2 regions of the Paraburkholderia sp. BL10I2N1 genome follow, and region 2 is predicted to be linked to the other one. Evidence: riboswitches for the same ligand, from Rfam matches in the RefSeq annotation. Region 2 holds a riboswitch; the other holds the start of a gene.

Region 1 (7,110 bases), on a different contig from region 2:
GTTCGTATAGTCGTACTCGACGATCACCGGCGCCGAGAAATTGCGCAGCAGCGATGGCAGCGGCCGTTCCGCGACGTCGACGAACGTGAAGGTCTGTTCGGTCTGGGTGAACTCGAGCACGCGCGTCATGCCCTGCGCCGCCGCGGCTTCACCTTCAAGGCGAAGCGGCAGGTCCGTGCCGTCGTGGCCAATCAGGCCGATCGCGAACGGAATCAGGAGCGGCCCCTTTTGCGTTTCCCGCGCGGTGGGCGAACCTTCGCCGTAACCCTGCGTGAGCGTCACGCTATAGCTGCGCTGTGCGGGGTCCCAGGCGGTTTTCACTGTCACGCGGGGCGTGCCGGCCTGGCTGTACCAGCGCTCGAACTGCGCGAGGTCGCGGCCGTTTGCATCGGCGAGCGCGTTGCGGAAGTCGTCGCAGGTCACCGCCTGGCCATCGTGACGCTTGAAGTACAGATCCATGCCGCGCCGGAACCCGTCGCGGCCGAACAGCATCTGGTACATCCGCACGACTTCCGAGCCTTTCTCATAGACCGTCATCGTGTAGAAGTTGTTGATCTCGACGTAGCTTTCGGGGCGGACCGGGTGCGCCATCGGGCCTGCGTCTTCGGCGAACTGCATCTGGCGCAGCACGCGCACGTCCTCGATGCGCTTGGTCGCGCGGGCGGCTTCATCGCTGCCGTTGAGCTGGCCACCGGCCATGTCGGCTGAAAACTCCTGATCGCGGAATACTGTCAGGCCTTCTTTCAGGCTCAGCTGGAACCAGTCGCGGCAGGTCACGCGATTGCCGGTCCAGTTGTGGAAATACTCGTGGCCGACCACCGCCTCGATGTTCGCGAAGTCGTTATCGGTCGCCGTTTCGGGGTTCGCCAGCACGTACTTCGTGTTGAAGATGTTGAGCCCCTTGTTCTCCATCGCGCCCATGTTGAAGTCGCTGACCGCGACGATCATGAAACGGTCCAGATCGAGTTCGAGCCCGAAGCGTTTCTCATCCCAGCGGATCGAGTGGATCAGCGAATCCATCGCGTGGCGGGTCTTGTCGAGGTCGTGCGGCTCGACCCACACCTGCAGCAGTTTTTCCTTGCCGGAGCCGGTCTTCACACGCTCCTCGAGCGCGACCAGCTTGCCTGCGACCAGCGCGAACAGATAGCTCGGCTTCCTGAACGGGTCTTCCCAGCGTGCAAAGTGGCGGCCGTCGGGCAGCTCGCCTTCCTCGATCAGATTGCCGTTCGAGAGCAGCACCGGATAGGCCGCCTTGTCTGCGGCGAGCGTCACCGTATAGGTGGCCATGACGTCGGGCCGGTCGAGGAAATACGTGATTCGGCGAAAGCCCTCGGCCTCGCACTGCGTAAAGAAATTGCCGCTCGACACATACAGCCCCGACAGCGTCGTGTTCTCCGCCGGATTGCAGACGGAGACGAGCGTCAGTTCGAATGCATCCGGCACATTGTCGAGCGTGAGACCGTGCTCATGCGGATGCGCGGCGGCGTGCGGCGTGCCGTCGATCGTCGCGTTGACGAACTCCATCTGCTCGCCCATCAGTTCCAGATGCGGCGTGCGGGCGGCGTCGGGATTGCGGCGCACGCGCATCGTGCTCCGGACCGTCGTGCGTTCCGGGACGAGGTCGAACTCGAGCGCGACGGTGTCGATCAGGAAGGCGGGCGGTGCGTAGTCGGCGCGGCGGATCACGGCAGGCGTAGCGGTGTCGGACATGGTGGTTTTGGTGTGGAGAGTGCAGGGTGGCCGCCACGCGCGCACGGTGCGCCGGACGAGCCTGTCGGGCCATTGTACAAAGCCTTGCCGCTTCATGCGGGCGAACTTTTTACCGATGGCTCGGGTCAGCGTATTATCAGGCCGCCGTGCCTGGACGCGCGGCCTGGATCAGAAGCTGAAGAAACACAAGGAAGACCATGACGCTCGACCGATGGACCCGTCGCGCCGCGCTGGTACTGGCGGCACTGGCAGGGATGCTTTCCGGCTGTACGACCTACGTGGAGACCCAGGTCACGGCCTTCTCCGACTGGAGCGGCAGCGACACTACCCGCACTTACGCGTTCGAGCGCAGCCCCGACCAGCAGAACAATCTCGAACAGTCGACCTACGAACAGCTCGTCGCACACGAGCTCGCCACCCACGCGTTCCAGCGCGTCAGCCTGTCGGAAGCGCGCTATCTGGTGGCGCTCAGCTACGGGATCCGTAGCGATATGGTGACGGTTTCGCAGCCCGTCTATTACAACCCGTGGCCAGCGCCGTACTACTGGGGGCGTCCAATGATCGATCCGTGGGGACCGTTCGGCCCGTTCCCGGCGGGCTATGTCGATCAGAGCTATCCGGTCTACACGCATGTGCTCGGTATCCGCATCACCCAGCGCGCGACCGGCAAGGAGGTGTACAAGGTGACGGCGCGCAACTCGGGTGCCGAATCGTCGCTGGTGCGCGCCATGCCTTATCTTGCGCGCAGCGCGCTGTCGGGCTTCCCGCTTGGCAACGGCGCCGTGCAGACCGTGAAGCTCCCAGTCGACAGCAACGGAGCAGTGCCTTCGAACGAAGTGGCGGCGTCGCCTGCTTCCGGTGCGCCTGCTTCCGCGCCGAAGGTCGCGCAGTAACTTACGCCGCCATGTTCAGCGAGCAGGATGCGCGGATGAAAAACAGCCGGCCACTTCACGGGCCGGCTTTTTTGTGCGGACAGGATCGGCAAACGATGCCGCTCAAGCGCCCACGCCGAAGAGTGCGAGCGCTCCAAGCACGACGAACATCACTGCGGCGATACCGTGCACGAGCTTGGTCGGCAGCCGGTGGGCGAACCGGTCGCCCAGCAGGATCGCCGGCACGTTGGCGATCATCATGCCGAGCGTCGTTCCTGCAACCACCCAGAAGAAGTCGTGAAAGCGGGCGGCGAGCGCGACCGTGGCGATCTGCGTCTTGTCGCCCATTTCCGCGAGGAAGAACGTCACCACCGTCGCGCCGAACACGCCAAGCCGGCTGCGGTTGGTGTTGGCTTCTTCGTCGTCGAGTTTGTCCGGCACGAGAATCCACAGCCCCATACCGATGAACGAAGCGGCGAGCGCCCAGCGCATGAGAGTCGGTGTGACGAGCGTGCCGAGCCATGCGCCCAGCGCGCCGGCGCCCGCGTGATTGACCAGCGTGGCGACGAGGACCCCGAGAATGATCGGTAGCGGCTTGCGATAGCGGGCAGCGAGGACGAGCGAAAGCAGTTGCGTCTTGTCGCCGATTTCAGCGAGCGCGACAGCGCCGGTCGAGATCAGAAAGGCTTGATGCACGGTGTGATGGTTCCTCGGGCCGGAATATGCACGAGCGACGACCCACTACGCGCCGGGCCCCGTTGCGGCGGTGGTGGATCATCGGTCTCGCCAGGCCAGAGGCTGCGTCTGCCATGGCCTTACAGGCCAAGTCTGTTGACAGGCGCCCCCGCGTGTCACGCGTGTGGCGCAGGCGTTTCGGCTTGCGCGGGCGTGTTGCGGGGCGGCTACTCCCCAATGAGGGGCGGATTATAGCATCGGTGTTTGCACGCACGGCGAAGTGTCCGGGAAGCAAACGTTTTACAGAAAGTAAAGCCGGGCGACTTGCCGAACTGGGTCGACGAATCGAGTGATCCCATTAATGACGGGCTTTTGGAGGTAAGGTACAAAATCGTCTGACCTTCCGTCGCGCGGGCGACACGGATACAGATGGATACGTCTTTTGTGGCTGATTTAATTCAGAATGTTCAGTATGATTCCGGCGATTCCACGGGGGAGTCCGAGTCGAATTAACCCTCATGGCCTTGCCGCCCGGCCCTAAATAATTCCGGGCGAATGCCGTTAATTCGCTGAACACATAACAAGACTGGATCAACCCCCGGTTGGCGTCTACTAGAGCTGGGTTATGCGTCCACGTCGCGCCGTTGGCCGGCGCGTGCGATGAGACGCCCGTAGCCCTGGCAGCTTTCAATCGTGCGAACACCGATATGCCCGATCTGCACTGGACCATTCCGGTTGCTCGCTGGTCTTCCTGGCCTGCCGTCGCAGCCACCGCCCCCGATATTGGCTTTATCGAGCCGATCGTGCGTCGGCGTCTGAGCACGCTGTCGCGGGCGGCGCTCAAGGTCGCGCACGACTGCGTCGGCGATCTGGCTGGCGTGCGTGTCGTATTCGCGTCGCGGCACGGCGAATTGCGCCGTACCACCGACATCCTGCGCACGATCAGCGCGGGCGAGCCCGTTTCGCCGACCGCGTTCAGCCTGTCGGTTCTCAACGCGATGACGGGCGTGTTCAGCATTGCGCGTAGCGACCGGTCAGCTGCCAACGCCATTTCGGCGGGGGCCGAAACAGTCGGTTATGCGATGCTCGAAGCGCACGCCCAATACGCGGCGGATCCCGCCACGCCCGTGCTGATCGTCTACGCCGACGAACCGGCGGATCCAGCCTACGGCACGATCGAAGATGAGGTGCAGGGCGGCGCACTCGCGATCCTGCTGGATGCGGGTCGCGCCGAAGGGCAACTGACGTGTGCACTCACCCGCGCGCCTGCGGCGGACGCTGCGCCCGCCTGCTTTCCGACGCAGAGCCAGGCGCTGGAGCATTGTCTCGACACGCACTCGGCGGCCGCGTGGCAAGGCGCGAGTGCGACCTGGCACTGGAGCTGGCATGATGGCGCGGCTTGATTTCGCATGGCGCCTGTGCGCCACCGGCATGGCCTTCGTGGTGTTCGGCGTGTGCGGCGTGCTGTTTTCGGTGCTCGTGTTCCCGCTCGCCTGGTTGTGGCCGCATCGAGCGTCGCGTCAGCTTGCGGTGACGACGGTCATCCACTGGTTTTTCCGGGCGCTGGTCGCCGTGCTGCGGCGCGGCGGTGTGATGGACCTGAAAGTGCAGGGCGGCGACGCGCTGCGTACGTGCCGTCCTGCGATCATCGTCGCGAATCACCCGACTTATCTCGACGTGATGGTGCTGCTCTCGCTTACGCCACACGCGTGCTGCGTCGTGAAGAACGCGCATTGGAGCAATCCGTGCTTCTACGGCATCGTGCGTGCGGCCGAATATGTGAGCAATGCGGATCCTGTCGAACTCGTCGAAGCCGGTAGCCGGCAGCTCGAAGCCGGCTACACGATGATCATTTTCCCGGAAGGAACCCGCAGCCCCGCGCCGAACCGCCTGCATGCGTTTTCACGCGGCTTCGCGCACATGGCGCTGAAGGCGGGCGCGCCGATCCTGCCGGTGCTGATGGATTGCGATCCTCCGGCCTTCACCAAGCAGATGCGCTGGTACAACGTGCCGGCGCGTGCATTCCGCATGCGCGTTAGCGTGCTTGAACCCCTCGGGGTCGACTGTCTTGCCGCCCACGATACTCCGCCGGCGATTGCCGCGCGCACCGTGACCAGCGCTATCGAGGCGCACATTACACAGCATCTGTTCGATTATGGATTCTTTAAAACTGGAAATTAAGCAGCTCCTGATCGAAGCACTTGATCTGGAAGACCTGAGCCCTGCCGACATCGACGACGATGCGCCGCTCTTCGACACCGACGGTATCGGTCTCGATTCGATCGACGCGCTCGAAATCGGCATCGTTTTGCGAAAACAATACCAACTGACCATCGCTGCAAACGACGAACGCACGCGCGAGCACTTCCGCTCGATCAATACTCTGGCCGCGCTCGTCGCGAGCCAGCGCGAGCCGGCGCATGCAGCTGACGAAACCGTCAAAAAAGGGGAATAAATCGTGACCGACGCAGAGATCCTTGAGCGCATCCGCGCCATCTTCAAAGAGAACTTCGCGATAGAGCCTGAGCGTGTGACGCCAGAGGCTCATCTGTTCGAAGACCTCGATCTGGACAGTATCGATGCCGTCGACCTCGCGATCAAGCTGCAGGAAATGACCGGTCGTCGCATCAAGCCGGAAGAATTCAGGTCGGTGCGCACGGTGGGCGACGTGATCGGCGCAGTCGAGTCGCTGCTCGCGGCGCAGGGCTGATGCAACCGGCTCAGTCGGGTGCGCAGGGGCCAGCCGCCGGCAGGATGGCGCGCGTCGTCATGCAGGTGCTGTTGAAGCTGGCCTATCCGGCGTTGATCCTGAGTGCATGGAAGTGGGATACGCCGCGCTATATCGGGCTGATGCTGCTGGCCATTCTCTGGCTGCAGCGTTTCGCCGGCACAGGCAGCTTCGCGTCCTCGCTGCGTCGTTTGACGGCTGTCGACTGGTGGGTCGCCGGCTTGCTGAGCTGCGCGTCGGCCGCGATCGTGTTGACCAACAGCGAGATGTTGCTGCGTATCTATCCTTCGCTCGTGAATCTCGGTTTGTTGATCGCGTTCGGCGCAACGCTCGTGCGCGGCCCGACGATGATCGAGAAATTCGCCCGCATCCGCACGCCTGATCTCAGCGCGTCCGCAGTGCTGTATACGCGTCGCGTCACGCAGATCTGGTGTGCGTTCTTCGCGGTGAACGGCGCGTTTTCGGCTTACACGGCGTTCTACTGGACACGCGATGCGTGGTCTCTCTATAACGGCGCGATTGCCTATGGGCTGGTCGGCGTGCTGCTGGTCGGAGAAATCGCGTGGCGCTATCTGGTGCTGATGCCGCGTGCCGCGCGCTCGGAGGCTGCATGATCGCGCTGCATGACCTGCTGTGCGCCGTGCGGCCCGATGCGACGCCGGTTTGCCGCGATGGCGACAGGTTGCTGGATTTCGCCGCGTTCCGCGCGCGCGTGCGGGCGATTGCCGCGATGCTGCGCGTGCAGCCCGCGGCGAGACGTTATGCGCTGTGTGTCGATGATCCGTTCGACTTCGCGTCGGCGCTCTTTGCGCTCTTTGCATGCGGCAAGGAGCCGGTCATTCCCGCGAACGCGACGCCCGGCTATCTGGCCGACCTGTCCGGCGCATTCGATGCAGTGCTGACGGATGCCGATCTGCAGGATCCCGGCACGCCCGCGCTGCCGGACGAACACAGCAGCACGTCGATCGATCCGGATGCGCCACTCACGCTGTTCACGTCGGGCAGCAGCGGCACACCGAAGCCGATCCACAAAACACTCGCCCAGTTCAACGCCGAGGTGCACACGCTCGAAGGGCAATGGGGCGCGCTCGTCGCCGACGCGACGATGCTCGCGAGCGTGCCGCA
Region 2 (9,978 bases):
GGAAGAGCGCGAGATGATTCCGTACTGTGTCGATCAGGGCGTCGGCGTGTCGGTGTTCAGCCCGCTTGCGCGTGGCCTCCTGACGAGCGACCCGAACTCCACGCGCAACCAGACCGATTTTTTCACCGCGCAGATGTATGGCGATGCGACATCGCGCGAAATCGCGGCGTCGGTGGCGCATGTGGCGGCACGGCGTGGCGTGAGCGCCGCGCAGATCGCGCAGGCCTGGGTGCTGAATCACGGCGGCGTATCGAGCATGCTGGTCGGCGCGGATACGCCGGCGCAGTTCGACAGCGCGCTTGCGGCACTCGACACGAAGTTCGATGCCGACGAACTCCATGAACTCGAACGCAACTACACGCCGTGCGATCTGATCAACGATTACACGGCAGGCCGGCGCATCGAGCGTGAGCCGCGCGCCGCGCAGGGCGCGTTTGTCGACACATTGGGAAGGGCAGCATGAGTCAATTTCTTCGTACTGGGCATTACATCGGCGGCGAGTGGTATGAGGCCGCCCCGGGCAACACGTATGCGGTTCGCAACCCGGCGACCGGCGAGCTGATCGCGGACGTCGCGAAAGGCGGCGCGGCCGAAACGGCGCAGGCCATTGCCGAGGCAGCGAAGGCATTGCCGGCGTGGCGTGCGCTGACCGCGAAAGAACGCTCGGCACGCGTGAAACGCTGGGGCGAGCTGATGCTCGAACACCGCGACGCGCTTGCCGAACTCATGACGCGCGAGCAGGGCAAGCCGCTCGCTGAGGCGCGCGGCGAGGTGGGCTACGCGGCAAGCTTCTTCGAATGGTTTGCCGAAGAAGCCAAACGAAGCTATGGCGATGTGATCCCGAGCCCGAATCCGAAGGCGAAGATCATTGTGACGCGCGAGCCGGTCGGCGTGGTCGCCGCGATCACGCCGTGGAATTTCCCGCTGGCCATGATCACGCGCAAGGCAGGGCCGGCGATTGCGGCCGGCTGCACGATGGTGCTCAAGCCGTCGGAAGAAACGCCGCTGTCCGCGTTTGCGCTGGCAGTGCTGGCCGAGCAGGCCGGCATTCCGGCGGGCGTGTTCAACATCGTATCGGGCGACGCGGTCGCGATCGGCGGTGTGCTGACCGCATCGCCCGTGGTGCGCAAGCTGTCGTTTACCGGCTCGACGCGGGTCGGCAAGCTGCTCGCGAAACAGTCGGCAGATACGCTGAAGAAGCTGTCGCTCGAACTCGGCGGGAACGCGCCGTTCATCGTGTTCGATGACGCGGATATTGACGCCGCCGTGCAGGGCGCGATGGCCTCGAAGTTCCGCAATACCGGCCAGACGTGCATATGCGTCAACCGTTTCTACGTGCAGGACGGTATCTACGATGCGTTTACGCAGGCGCTCACGAAGGCCGTGCAGGCGATGCGAGTGGGCAATGCGCTGGAAGGCGAAGTCGAGCAGGGCCCGCTCATCAACGAGGCCGCGCTGAAAAAGGTAGAAACGCATGTGGCCGATGCCTTGCAGAAAGGCGCGAAAACGTTGACAGGCGGCAAACGCCACGCGCTCGGCGGCACGTTCTACGAGCCGACGGTGCTGGTGGACGCATCGAAGTCGATGTTGATTGCCGCGGAAGAGACGTTCGGACCGGTCGCGGCGTGCTTCCGCTTCCATACTGAAGAAGAGGCGATCGCCGCCGCCAACGACACGCCGTTTGGCCTGTCCGCGTATTTCTACACGCGTGATCTGGGTCGTGCGTGGCGCGTCGCGGAGGCGCTTGAAAGCGGCATGGTCGGTATCAATGAGGGTATTCTGTCGACCGAAGTGGCGCCCTTCGGTGGCGTGAAGGAATCGGGGCTCGGCCGCGAAGGGTCAAAGTACGGTCTCGACGAGTACACGGAACTGAAGTACATGATGATGGGTGGCCTTGGCCGCTGACCCGCGCTGGACAGGCGTCGGCTTCAGGGGCGGTCGAAGCCGGCGCCTCGTCAGGCGGTCGCCTTGTACCGGCCGCGTTCGACCGTCTGAGAGGTCAGCAAAAGTGGCGAAACACAGGAGCTGAACGACGCCAGCCGAGGTTGATCTGCCGTCGCCCTCGCCCCGTGCGAACCCCGCGCCGGCCCGAAATCCGGCGCCCGTTTCCCGACGCGGGCGCCCATGACGTGTATCATTCGTCCCGGCGCTGTTCTGTGCCGGGAATTCCCACCTGGTTCGACCCTGTCGACCCCGAATTCCCCCGCACTTCGCCGCCCGCGTCAGGCTGAGCCGACGCACCAGCCCGCCTTTGCGCGCGCTCGAACCCCTACCGTGATTCCCAGCACCGATGTCAGTCTCCGAACTCAAACGCCGCCGTACCTTTGCGGTCATTTCCCACCCCGACGCAGGGAAGACCACGCTTACTGAAAAGCTGCTGCTGTTTTCGGGCGCGATCCAGATCGCGGGCACCGTGAAGGGCCGCAAGAGCAATCGCTACGCGACGTCCGACTGGATGGAAATCGAAAAGCAGCGCGGTATTTCGGTGGCGAGTTCGGTGATGCAGTTCGAGTACGGCGACGCCGTGATCAACCTGCTCGACACACCGGGCCACGAGGATTTCTCTGAAGATACGTATCGGGTGCTGACCGCGGTCGACGCGGCCGTGATGGTGATCGACGGCGCAAACGGCGTCGAAGCGCAGACGCTCAAGCTGCTGGAAGTGTGCCGCAGCCGCAAGACGCCGATCGTCACGTTCATCAACAAGCTGGACCGCGAAGTGCGCGAGCCGCTCGAGCTGCTCGATGAAATCGAGCAGCACCTCGGCGTGGCGGCAGTGCCGTTCACGTGGCCGATCGGGATGGGCAAGGACTTTCAGGGCGTCTACGATATCCAGCGCGACCAGGTCCGTGTGTTCCGCGCGGGCCAGGACACGGCGGGCGGCGCGGTGGAAACGCTGCAGCACATCACCGACGAAGCAGGCGAGAAGCGCTTCGGCATGGCGTGGACGCGCGCCAAGGATGAAGTCGAGCTGATCACGGGCGCCTCGCCGACATTCGATCGCGACGCGTTCCTGGCTGGCGAGCAGTCGCCCGTGCTGTTCGGTTCGGCGATCAACAACTTCGGCGTGAAGGAAATTCTCGATGCGCTGGTCGACCTGGCGCCCCCCCCGTCGATGCGCATGACGGTCCAGCGTCCGGTGCAGCCGGACGAGCCGAAGTTCACCGGCGTGGTGTTCAAGGTGCAGGCGAACATGGATCTGGCGCACCGCGACCGGGTGGCGTTCATCCGCGTGTGTTCGGGGCATTTCGAGCGTGGCATGGCGCTGAAGGTCACACGCTCCGGCAAGACGTTCCGTGCGAACAACGTTGTGACGTTTCTGTCGCAGCGTCGCGAGACGGTCAGCGAAGCGTATCCGGGCGACATCATCGGCATTCCGAACCACGGCACGCTGAGCCTCGGCGATACGCTGACTGAAGGCGAAATGCTGCAGTTCGTCGGTTTGCCGTTCTTCGCGCCGGAAATCTTCCAGACCGTCGAAGTGGTCGATCCGATGCGCGCCAAGCAACTCGGCGAGGCGCTCAAGCAGCTCGGCGAAGAAGGGGCGATCCAGGTGTTCCGCCCGGCGCACGGCGGCTCGATGATTCTCGGCGCGGTCGGTCAGCTGCAGTTCGAGGTGGTGTCGCACCGGCTGTCGACGGAATACAAGGTGGACGTGCGGATCATGCCTGCACGCTACCGGATGTCGCGTTGGGTCACCTGCGACGATGCCGCGGAACTGCGTCGCTTCACGGATTCGTACGCCGCCCGGATCGCGCTCGACGCATCCAACGCGCCGACGTATCTCGCCTCGCACATCTCCGAAATCGAGGTTGCACAGAAAGCCTGGCCGAAAATCGTCTTCAACGAATTGCGCGAGCACTCCGGCGCGCCGTTCAAGAAGGCGATGTAAGGTAGACGCTCGCTGTACCACGCCGGGCGCGGGTCGGCCCGGCGGCTTCAACCCATCTTCAGCACTTCCTCGCGCAGCCAGCCAGCGAACGCCTGCACGTGTTCGAGCGCCGCATGCCGCTGCACGACATCGAGCCAGTAGCCAAACGGGCCGCTGACCTCGATCTCCGACATCCGCACGAGACTTTCATCCGCCAGCTCATCGACGATCATGTTGCGATCGACGATCGCAAGGCCGACGCCCTTGCGTGCTGCGTTGATCGCCTGCTGCAGGTTCGAAAACTCGATGCCTTCTTCCGCGTAGTGCGCCGGGAGTCCAGCGGTCTGGAGCCACGCCGGCCACAGGTTGAGTCGCGCTTCGTTGTGCAGTACGTGCAGCGCCGGCATTTTGCCGAGCAGTGCTTCCAGCGGTTCCCCAGCGAGTTTCGGCGCCCCGACGAGCGTGTGGCGCTCGATCATCAGCAGCTCGGACTGCGCGTCAGGTAACCCTTCGCGACCGAAGCGGATGTTGCAGTGACAGTCGTCGGTAGGTTCGGTGCGCACCGACAGTTCCACATCGGGTAGCTCGACGGCGAGCGACCCGAGCCGTGGCGAGAACCACTGCGTGGCGAACGTGGGTGGCACCGACAGCACGAGCCGGCGTCGTCCGCGCCCGGTGGTGAGCTGCCGCGTGCCGCGCTCGATCGTGTCGAACGCCTCCGATACGCACGGCAGCAGTTGCAGGCCCGCCGCGGTCAGTTTGATGCCTTTGTGGTCACGTTCGAAGAGTTTCGCGCCGAGCGACTCCTCGAGAATCTTGATCTGCCGGCTCACCGCGCCCTGGGTGACGCACAGCGCCGTGGCAGCCCGGTTGAAGCTCAGGTGACGAGCCGTCTCCTCGAAGAAGCGCAACGCGATCAGCGATGGCAAGCGCCGCATGTTCTGGTCCTTCTGTATTTTCTGAAGTTTCGGCGGCGCGCCGCATGGGTTTGTCTCCGCTACCCGCGTGTGCCCCGATGGTTCGGCGGCCTTCCGTCGCGTAGACCTGCGATGCCGCAGGCGTTACGCAGGCAGAGCGGGTCACGGGGCGAATGTTACCGCCAGTCCGTGCAAGTTTCAGCGCTGCGCGCTGACTTTTCATGACGCAGTGCGACGAATACCTTTGATTCCTGGCACCTAGCGCTTCAAGGTGACGATCAGATAGCCCAGGTAGAGCAGGCCGTTGATCAGCAGCGCCCAGACCGGGAGCCCCTGCGCCCGCGCATTCACGCGCATCCATGCGCCGGCTGCGAGCGTGACGACGATCCCGGTAACGACCTCGACGCGCGGCTCCCACGGCGTCAGCAGAATACCGATGGCGGGCAGCAGCGTGCCCTGAAAGACCATCGCGCCGGTGATATTGCCGAATGCCAGCGTGTCCTTGCCGCGGCGGATCCACAGGATGCTGTTGACCTTTTCGGGCAGTTCGGTCGCGATCGGGATGATCAGGAGCGACAGCAGCAACGGCGAAACACCGAGTCCTTGCGAGACCCCGCGCACACCGTGAATGAAGCCCTCCGCGCCCCAGACCAGCAGCGCCACGGCAAGCAGCAGCTGGATGACGATGGTAGCGAGATGGGTCGGCAGCCCGATGCGCGACAGCAGCATGGTGCCGGGCGCCTCGGTGCCGTGACCACCCGCGACCAGTTTGTCCGACGCGCGGAACGTCATCACCACATAGGTAGCGTAGACACCCACCATCGCAAGGCTGAACAGCACCCGTACGGCCATCCGCTCATGCGGTACGTACATCGCAGCGGCGGCGAGGAAAAATGCGCAGAGGAAATAGTTCAGGTCGCGTGTAAATCCCGTGCGTTCCGGCGTCACCCGTCCGGCGATGCCGCGTGAACGCAGCACGGCGAGCGTCATCAGAAAGGTTGAAAGCGTTGACAGCATGAGCGGCGCCCCCAGAATTGCACCGACCCCGATCTCCTGGTTGACGTTGCCGCTTGTCGCGCCGCCAGCAATAGCCAGCAAGGGGACGATGGTTTCGGGCAATGCAGTGCCGACGGCAGCAAACAGCGATCCGGTGACGCCTTCCGAGATTTTCAGCCGTTCACCGAGGTGTTCGAGCGCGTTGGTGAAGAGTTCGGCCGCCACGAGAATGACGAGCAGCATGACGGCAAGTTCGAGGAGCAGCGAGGTCATGCGCACCCCTTTGCACTGCGTGAGTGGAATGGCATAGCGGCGGGATGCAGGCAGCGGTATAGCTTCAAGGGAGTCTCCGGGGTCGGACGAATACGAACCATGACGCGCCGCTTCCCGTCCGACCCGGACGAAGCTGTGCGCCAGTGGTCTCGCCAAACCGTTCGGTCGAATGCGCCATGGCGCCAGGCCAGGTGTGTTGACGCGTTCTCCTCCGGGGCAGGAGGAAGGCTACTCCCCAGTGACCGGGCGATTCTAGCGACAGTCAGCGCTTTCAACAAGCTTGCCGGGCGTGAAGTGCTCGCAATGAAGCCGGTTTGCGCCCTCCCGTATCCCCCAGACTTCGCCTATCCTGATGATGGCGCGCGCGTTTACCGTTTGCCGTTTCCCGAAACGCGCCACCTGACCTCGCCTCGCGGAGCGCCTGTGACCGTTCGCAATCTCGACGCCTTGTTTCAACCGAAGTCTGTCGCCGTGATCGGCGCCTCGAAGCGGGCCGGCAGCATCGGCGCGATGGTCTGGACGCGCGTGCTGGAAGGCGGTTTCGAAGGCCCGCTGTGGCCGGTCAATCCAAAACACCACGAACTCGACGGCCGCCCGGTGTTCGCCGATGCCGGTGATCTGCCCGAAGCGCCGACGGTCGCGCTCATCTGCACGCCGCCCGCCACATGGGCGGCAATCGTGCACCGTCTTGGCGGCATGGGGACGCGCGCGGCGATCATCGTCGGTCAAGCGCGCACGGACGACGATCGCACCGGGCTGCGTCATGCACTTGCAGCGGCGCGGCCGCATCTGCTGCGTATCGTCGGGCCGGGCAGTCTCGGCGTCGTCAGCCCTGCATTGCGGGCGCATCTTGGCGCGCCGTTGTGCACGGTGAAGGCAGGCGGTGTCGCGTGGGTGTCGCAGTCGAATGCGCTGACGAACGCCGTGCTTGGCTGGGCGCATGCACGTGGACTCGGTTTCTCGCACGCGGTTGCGCTGGGCGATGAAGCGGACGTCGATGCCGGCGACGTGCTCGACTATCTGGCGAGCGATCCCGGTACGCGCGCGATCCTGCTCGAACTCGATTCGGTGCGCGCTGCGCGCAAGTTCATGTCGGCGGCGCGCGCGGCTGCGCGCAACAAGCCGGTGCTTGCCTTGCGGGCCGGCCGCTCCGATCCCGCCGATGCGCTCTACACGGCGGCTTTCCGTCGTGCCGGGATGGTGCGTGTCGATTCGCTCGACGATCTGCTCGATGAAATCGAAACGCTCGGCGTAGGCCGCGTTGCCGCCAGCGATACCGCGACGATCATCACCAGCGACCGGGGCGTGGCGCTGCTCTCGTGTGACGCCTTCACCGCTGCCGGCGACACGCTCGCACATTGGCCGGAGCAGGTGACCGAAGCGCTAGCACAGGCGTTGCCGCAAGCCGTGTCCGGCAATCCCCTGCTGCTCGGCGACAACGCGCGGCCTGAGCACTTCGGCAAAGCGCTCGAAGTGCTCGCGCCGCATCGTGCGACCGGGACGGCGTTCGTGGTTCATACGTCGACGCATGGCGCGCCGGTGGCCGAGGTGGCGCAGGCGCTGATCGCGCATCAGAAGTTCGCTTATCGTGGGCTGCTGGCGTGCTTCTTTGGCGGCGTCGACACGGCGACTCGCGATGCGCTGCACGCGCAGGGCATTCCGGTTCACACGACGCCACAACGGCTTGCCAGCGCGTTCGCGCGTCTCGTCGATTACAGGCTGGGCCGCGAACTGCTGATGCAGACGCCGGAAGGTTTGCCCGCGCAGTTGCCGGGTTCGATAGGGGCGGCGCAGGCAGAGGCGCAGGGGGCGCTCGCGGCGGCAGAGGGCGAGTTGTCCAATCAGGCGACGAGTGGCATCAGCAACGAAGCCATAACCGAAGCAAAAAGCGAGGCGCCCCCGGTACGGCTAACGGGCGAAGCCGCCGCACGCCTCTTCGGTCACTTCGGCCTGGCCGTCGAGCCAAAGGAGACGGCGGAGGAAATCGTTGTCGATATCACGGTGGAACTGCACGACGACGATAACTTCGGCCCGGTCTTCCTGTTTACCGCGCCGTCGCCTGACGACGTATCGCCGCCGATGCGCGCCTATGGTTTGCCGCCCCTCAATCCGATCCTCGCGCGCGACATCGTCTCGCGCTCGCCGTACGCGCGACGCGTACCTGCCGAGCCGTCGCTCGTTGCGCTGACGGCGCTGTCGCAGGCGGTTTGCGACGTTCGCGAGATCGTGGGCCTGTCGCTTGCGCTGCGCGTGTTTCGGACGCGAACGGTCGTCGTTGCGCCCTGTATCCGGCTCGCACGCAAGCGCAGCCGCCTCGCGATCATGCCGTATCCGCGCCGCTTCGAAGAAACGCTCGACTGGAACGGCCTGCATGTGACGATCCGCCCGATCCGCCCGGAGGACGAGGCGGCGCACAGCGAATTGGTGAAAGCGATGACGCCCGACGATCTGCGGTTGCGTTTCTTTGGCGCGGTGCGCGGCTTCGATCATTCCCAGCTCGCGCGGATGACGCAGATCGACTACGACCGTGAAATGGCCCTGATCGCGACGATCACCGATGAACATGGCTCGGAGCACACGCTGGGCGTGGTGCGCGCAATTTCAGACCCGGACAACGAGACGGCCGAATTCGCGGTGGCGGTGCGCTCGGATCAGAAGGGGCACAAGCTCGGGCGCCTGCTGATGGAGCGGATCATTGCCTACGCGCGGGCGCGCGGCACACATTGGCTGGTGGGTGAAGCGCTGCGCGAGAATGCACCGATGATCCGGCTTGCGCAGGCATGTGGCTTTACCGCGGCGCGGACGGAGGATCCCGCCGTCGTGGGGTTCAGGCTCGCGCTGGATGACGCAGCGCGCACCTGAGAGCGACGGTGCGCCATCGCTCCCAGCCCGACAGAAAAATCAGGCAGCCAGCTTCGAGGCCTGTTCATCCACCTGCGCGCGCGAAACCGCCAGCTCCTCGAGCCAGGACTCCGCATACACCGCGCCGGTTTCCTTCTCCAGACGTGCGATCGTCGCCGCGCAACGCACGGCGTCCTTCGGCGTGGCGATGAAGCTCTTCACCGACTGACCACTCGAGAATGCCTCGAACAACGGCACGCGCACTTCATCGGGCAGCGTGCGGGTCCACTGATACGGCTTGCCGTTGAACGTGAACGACGGCGGCAGCACGCGTTCCTTCTTTGCAGCCGGAATCAGGCCGTAGGTACGTGCGGCGTCGGCGATCTGTTCGGGCGAGAAGAGTTCGTCCGGGGTGATCTCGAACTGCTGGATATGCGCTTCGATGGCCTGCATGGCAGCCGAGCGGTCGTCGCGTTTTTTCTGCGCGCGGGCGACGATATCGCGCAACTCGTCGGCTTCCTCGCTGGTGATCGTGAAGCTCGACTGCTTCTGCTGAAGTTCGGAAAAACGCTGGAATTCGTGGTCGTTCAGAAGTTTCGCCATTACGTGTACGAAGAGCACACACGGCATCAACCGTGCGGCGGTTTTTGGAAGGGCCGCTATTCTAACGCCTCGCGCGACCCCGCTCCAGATTCCGTCTTATCGCGCCTGATCATGCCGCCCGTTCGCGAAACATCGATAGCGCGTCCACCGTCTCGCGCAACAGCGCGGTCACGGCTTCGAGCGTCGGCGCGACGTATTCGTCGATACGTCGCATATACGGGCACGTCATCGCCGCAATCGCCTGACCCGACGGTCCAAGAAGCGGGAACGTCAGGTCGGTGACGCCAAATGTCTGCTGGCTGTCCTTCTGCGAGTAGCCTGCGGCGCGCGTCTGTTCGCAGACGGCTTCGAGTGCGTCACGGTCGATCGTCACTTCGCCCTTCACCTTCGTATGTTCCGCGAGCATGTGCGCGCGCTGCTCGGGTGTTTGAAACGCCAGCATCACGCGCCCGGAGCCGGTATCGATCAGGCCGACGC

What was found. Region 2 has a riboswitch for manganese ahead of B0G77_RS31360 (sodium:calcium antiporter). Riboswitches for the same ligand answer to the same signal wherever they lie in the genome.
Region 1: it holds a riboswitch for manganese, as region 2 does, so the genes downstream of both, B0G77_RS10930 (TMEM165/GDT1 family protein) here and B0G77_RS31360 (sodium:calcium antiporter) in region 2, are expected to answer to the same signal.

Annotation. Positions count from the first base shown of each region.
Region 1 is NZ_SNWA01000001.1:2,320,731-2,327,840, forward strand. Features, by position in the region: gene pepN (aminopeptidase N) at 1-1,710, opposite strand, end outside; gene B0G77_RS10925 (DUF4136 domain-containing protein) at 1,908-2,603, shown strand; gene B0G77_RS10930 (TMEM165/GDT1 family protein) at 2,706-3,278, opposite strand; yybP-ykoY riboswitch at 3,290-3,505, opposite strand; gene B0G77_RS10935 (beta-ketoacyl synthase chain length factor) at 3,965-4,660, shown strand; gene B0G77_RS10940 (lysophospholipid acyltransferase family protein) at 4,644-5,438, shown strand; gene B0G77_RS10945 (phosphopantetheine-binding protein) at 5,413-5,712, shown strand; gene B0G77_RS10950 (acyl carrier protein) at 5,716-5,967, shown strand; gene B0G77_RS10955 (hypothetical protein) at 5,967-6,599, shown strand; gene B0G77_RS10960 (AMP-binding protein) at 6,596-7,110, shown strand, end outside.
Region 2 is NZ_SNWA01000002.1:2,034,129-2,044,106, forward strand. Features, by position in the region: gene B0G77_RS31340 (aldo/keto reductase) at 1-463, shown strand, start outside; gene B0G77_RS31345 (NAD-dependent succinate-semialdehyde dehydrogenase) at 460-1,905, shown strand; gene B0G77_RS31350 (peptide chain release factor 3) at 2,291-3,892, shown strand; gene B0G77_RS31355 (LysR family transcriptional regulator) at 3,940-4,809, opposite strand; gene B0G77_RS31360 (sodium:calcium antiporter) at 5,047-6,057, opposite strand; yybP-ykoY riboswitch at 6,139-6,306, opposite strand; gene B0G77_RS31365 (GNAT family N-acetyltransferase) at 6,481-8,919, shown strand; gene B0G77_RS31370 (hypothetical protein) at 8,959-9,501, opposite strand; gene B0G77_RS31375 (IclR family transcriptional regulator) at 9,611-9,978, opposite strand, start outside.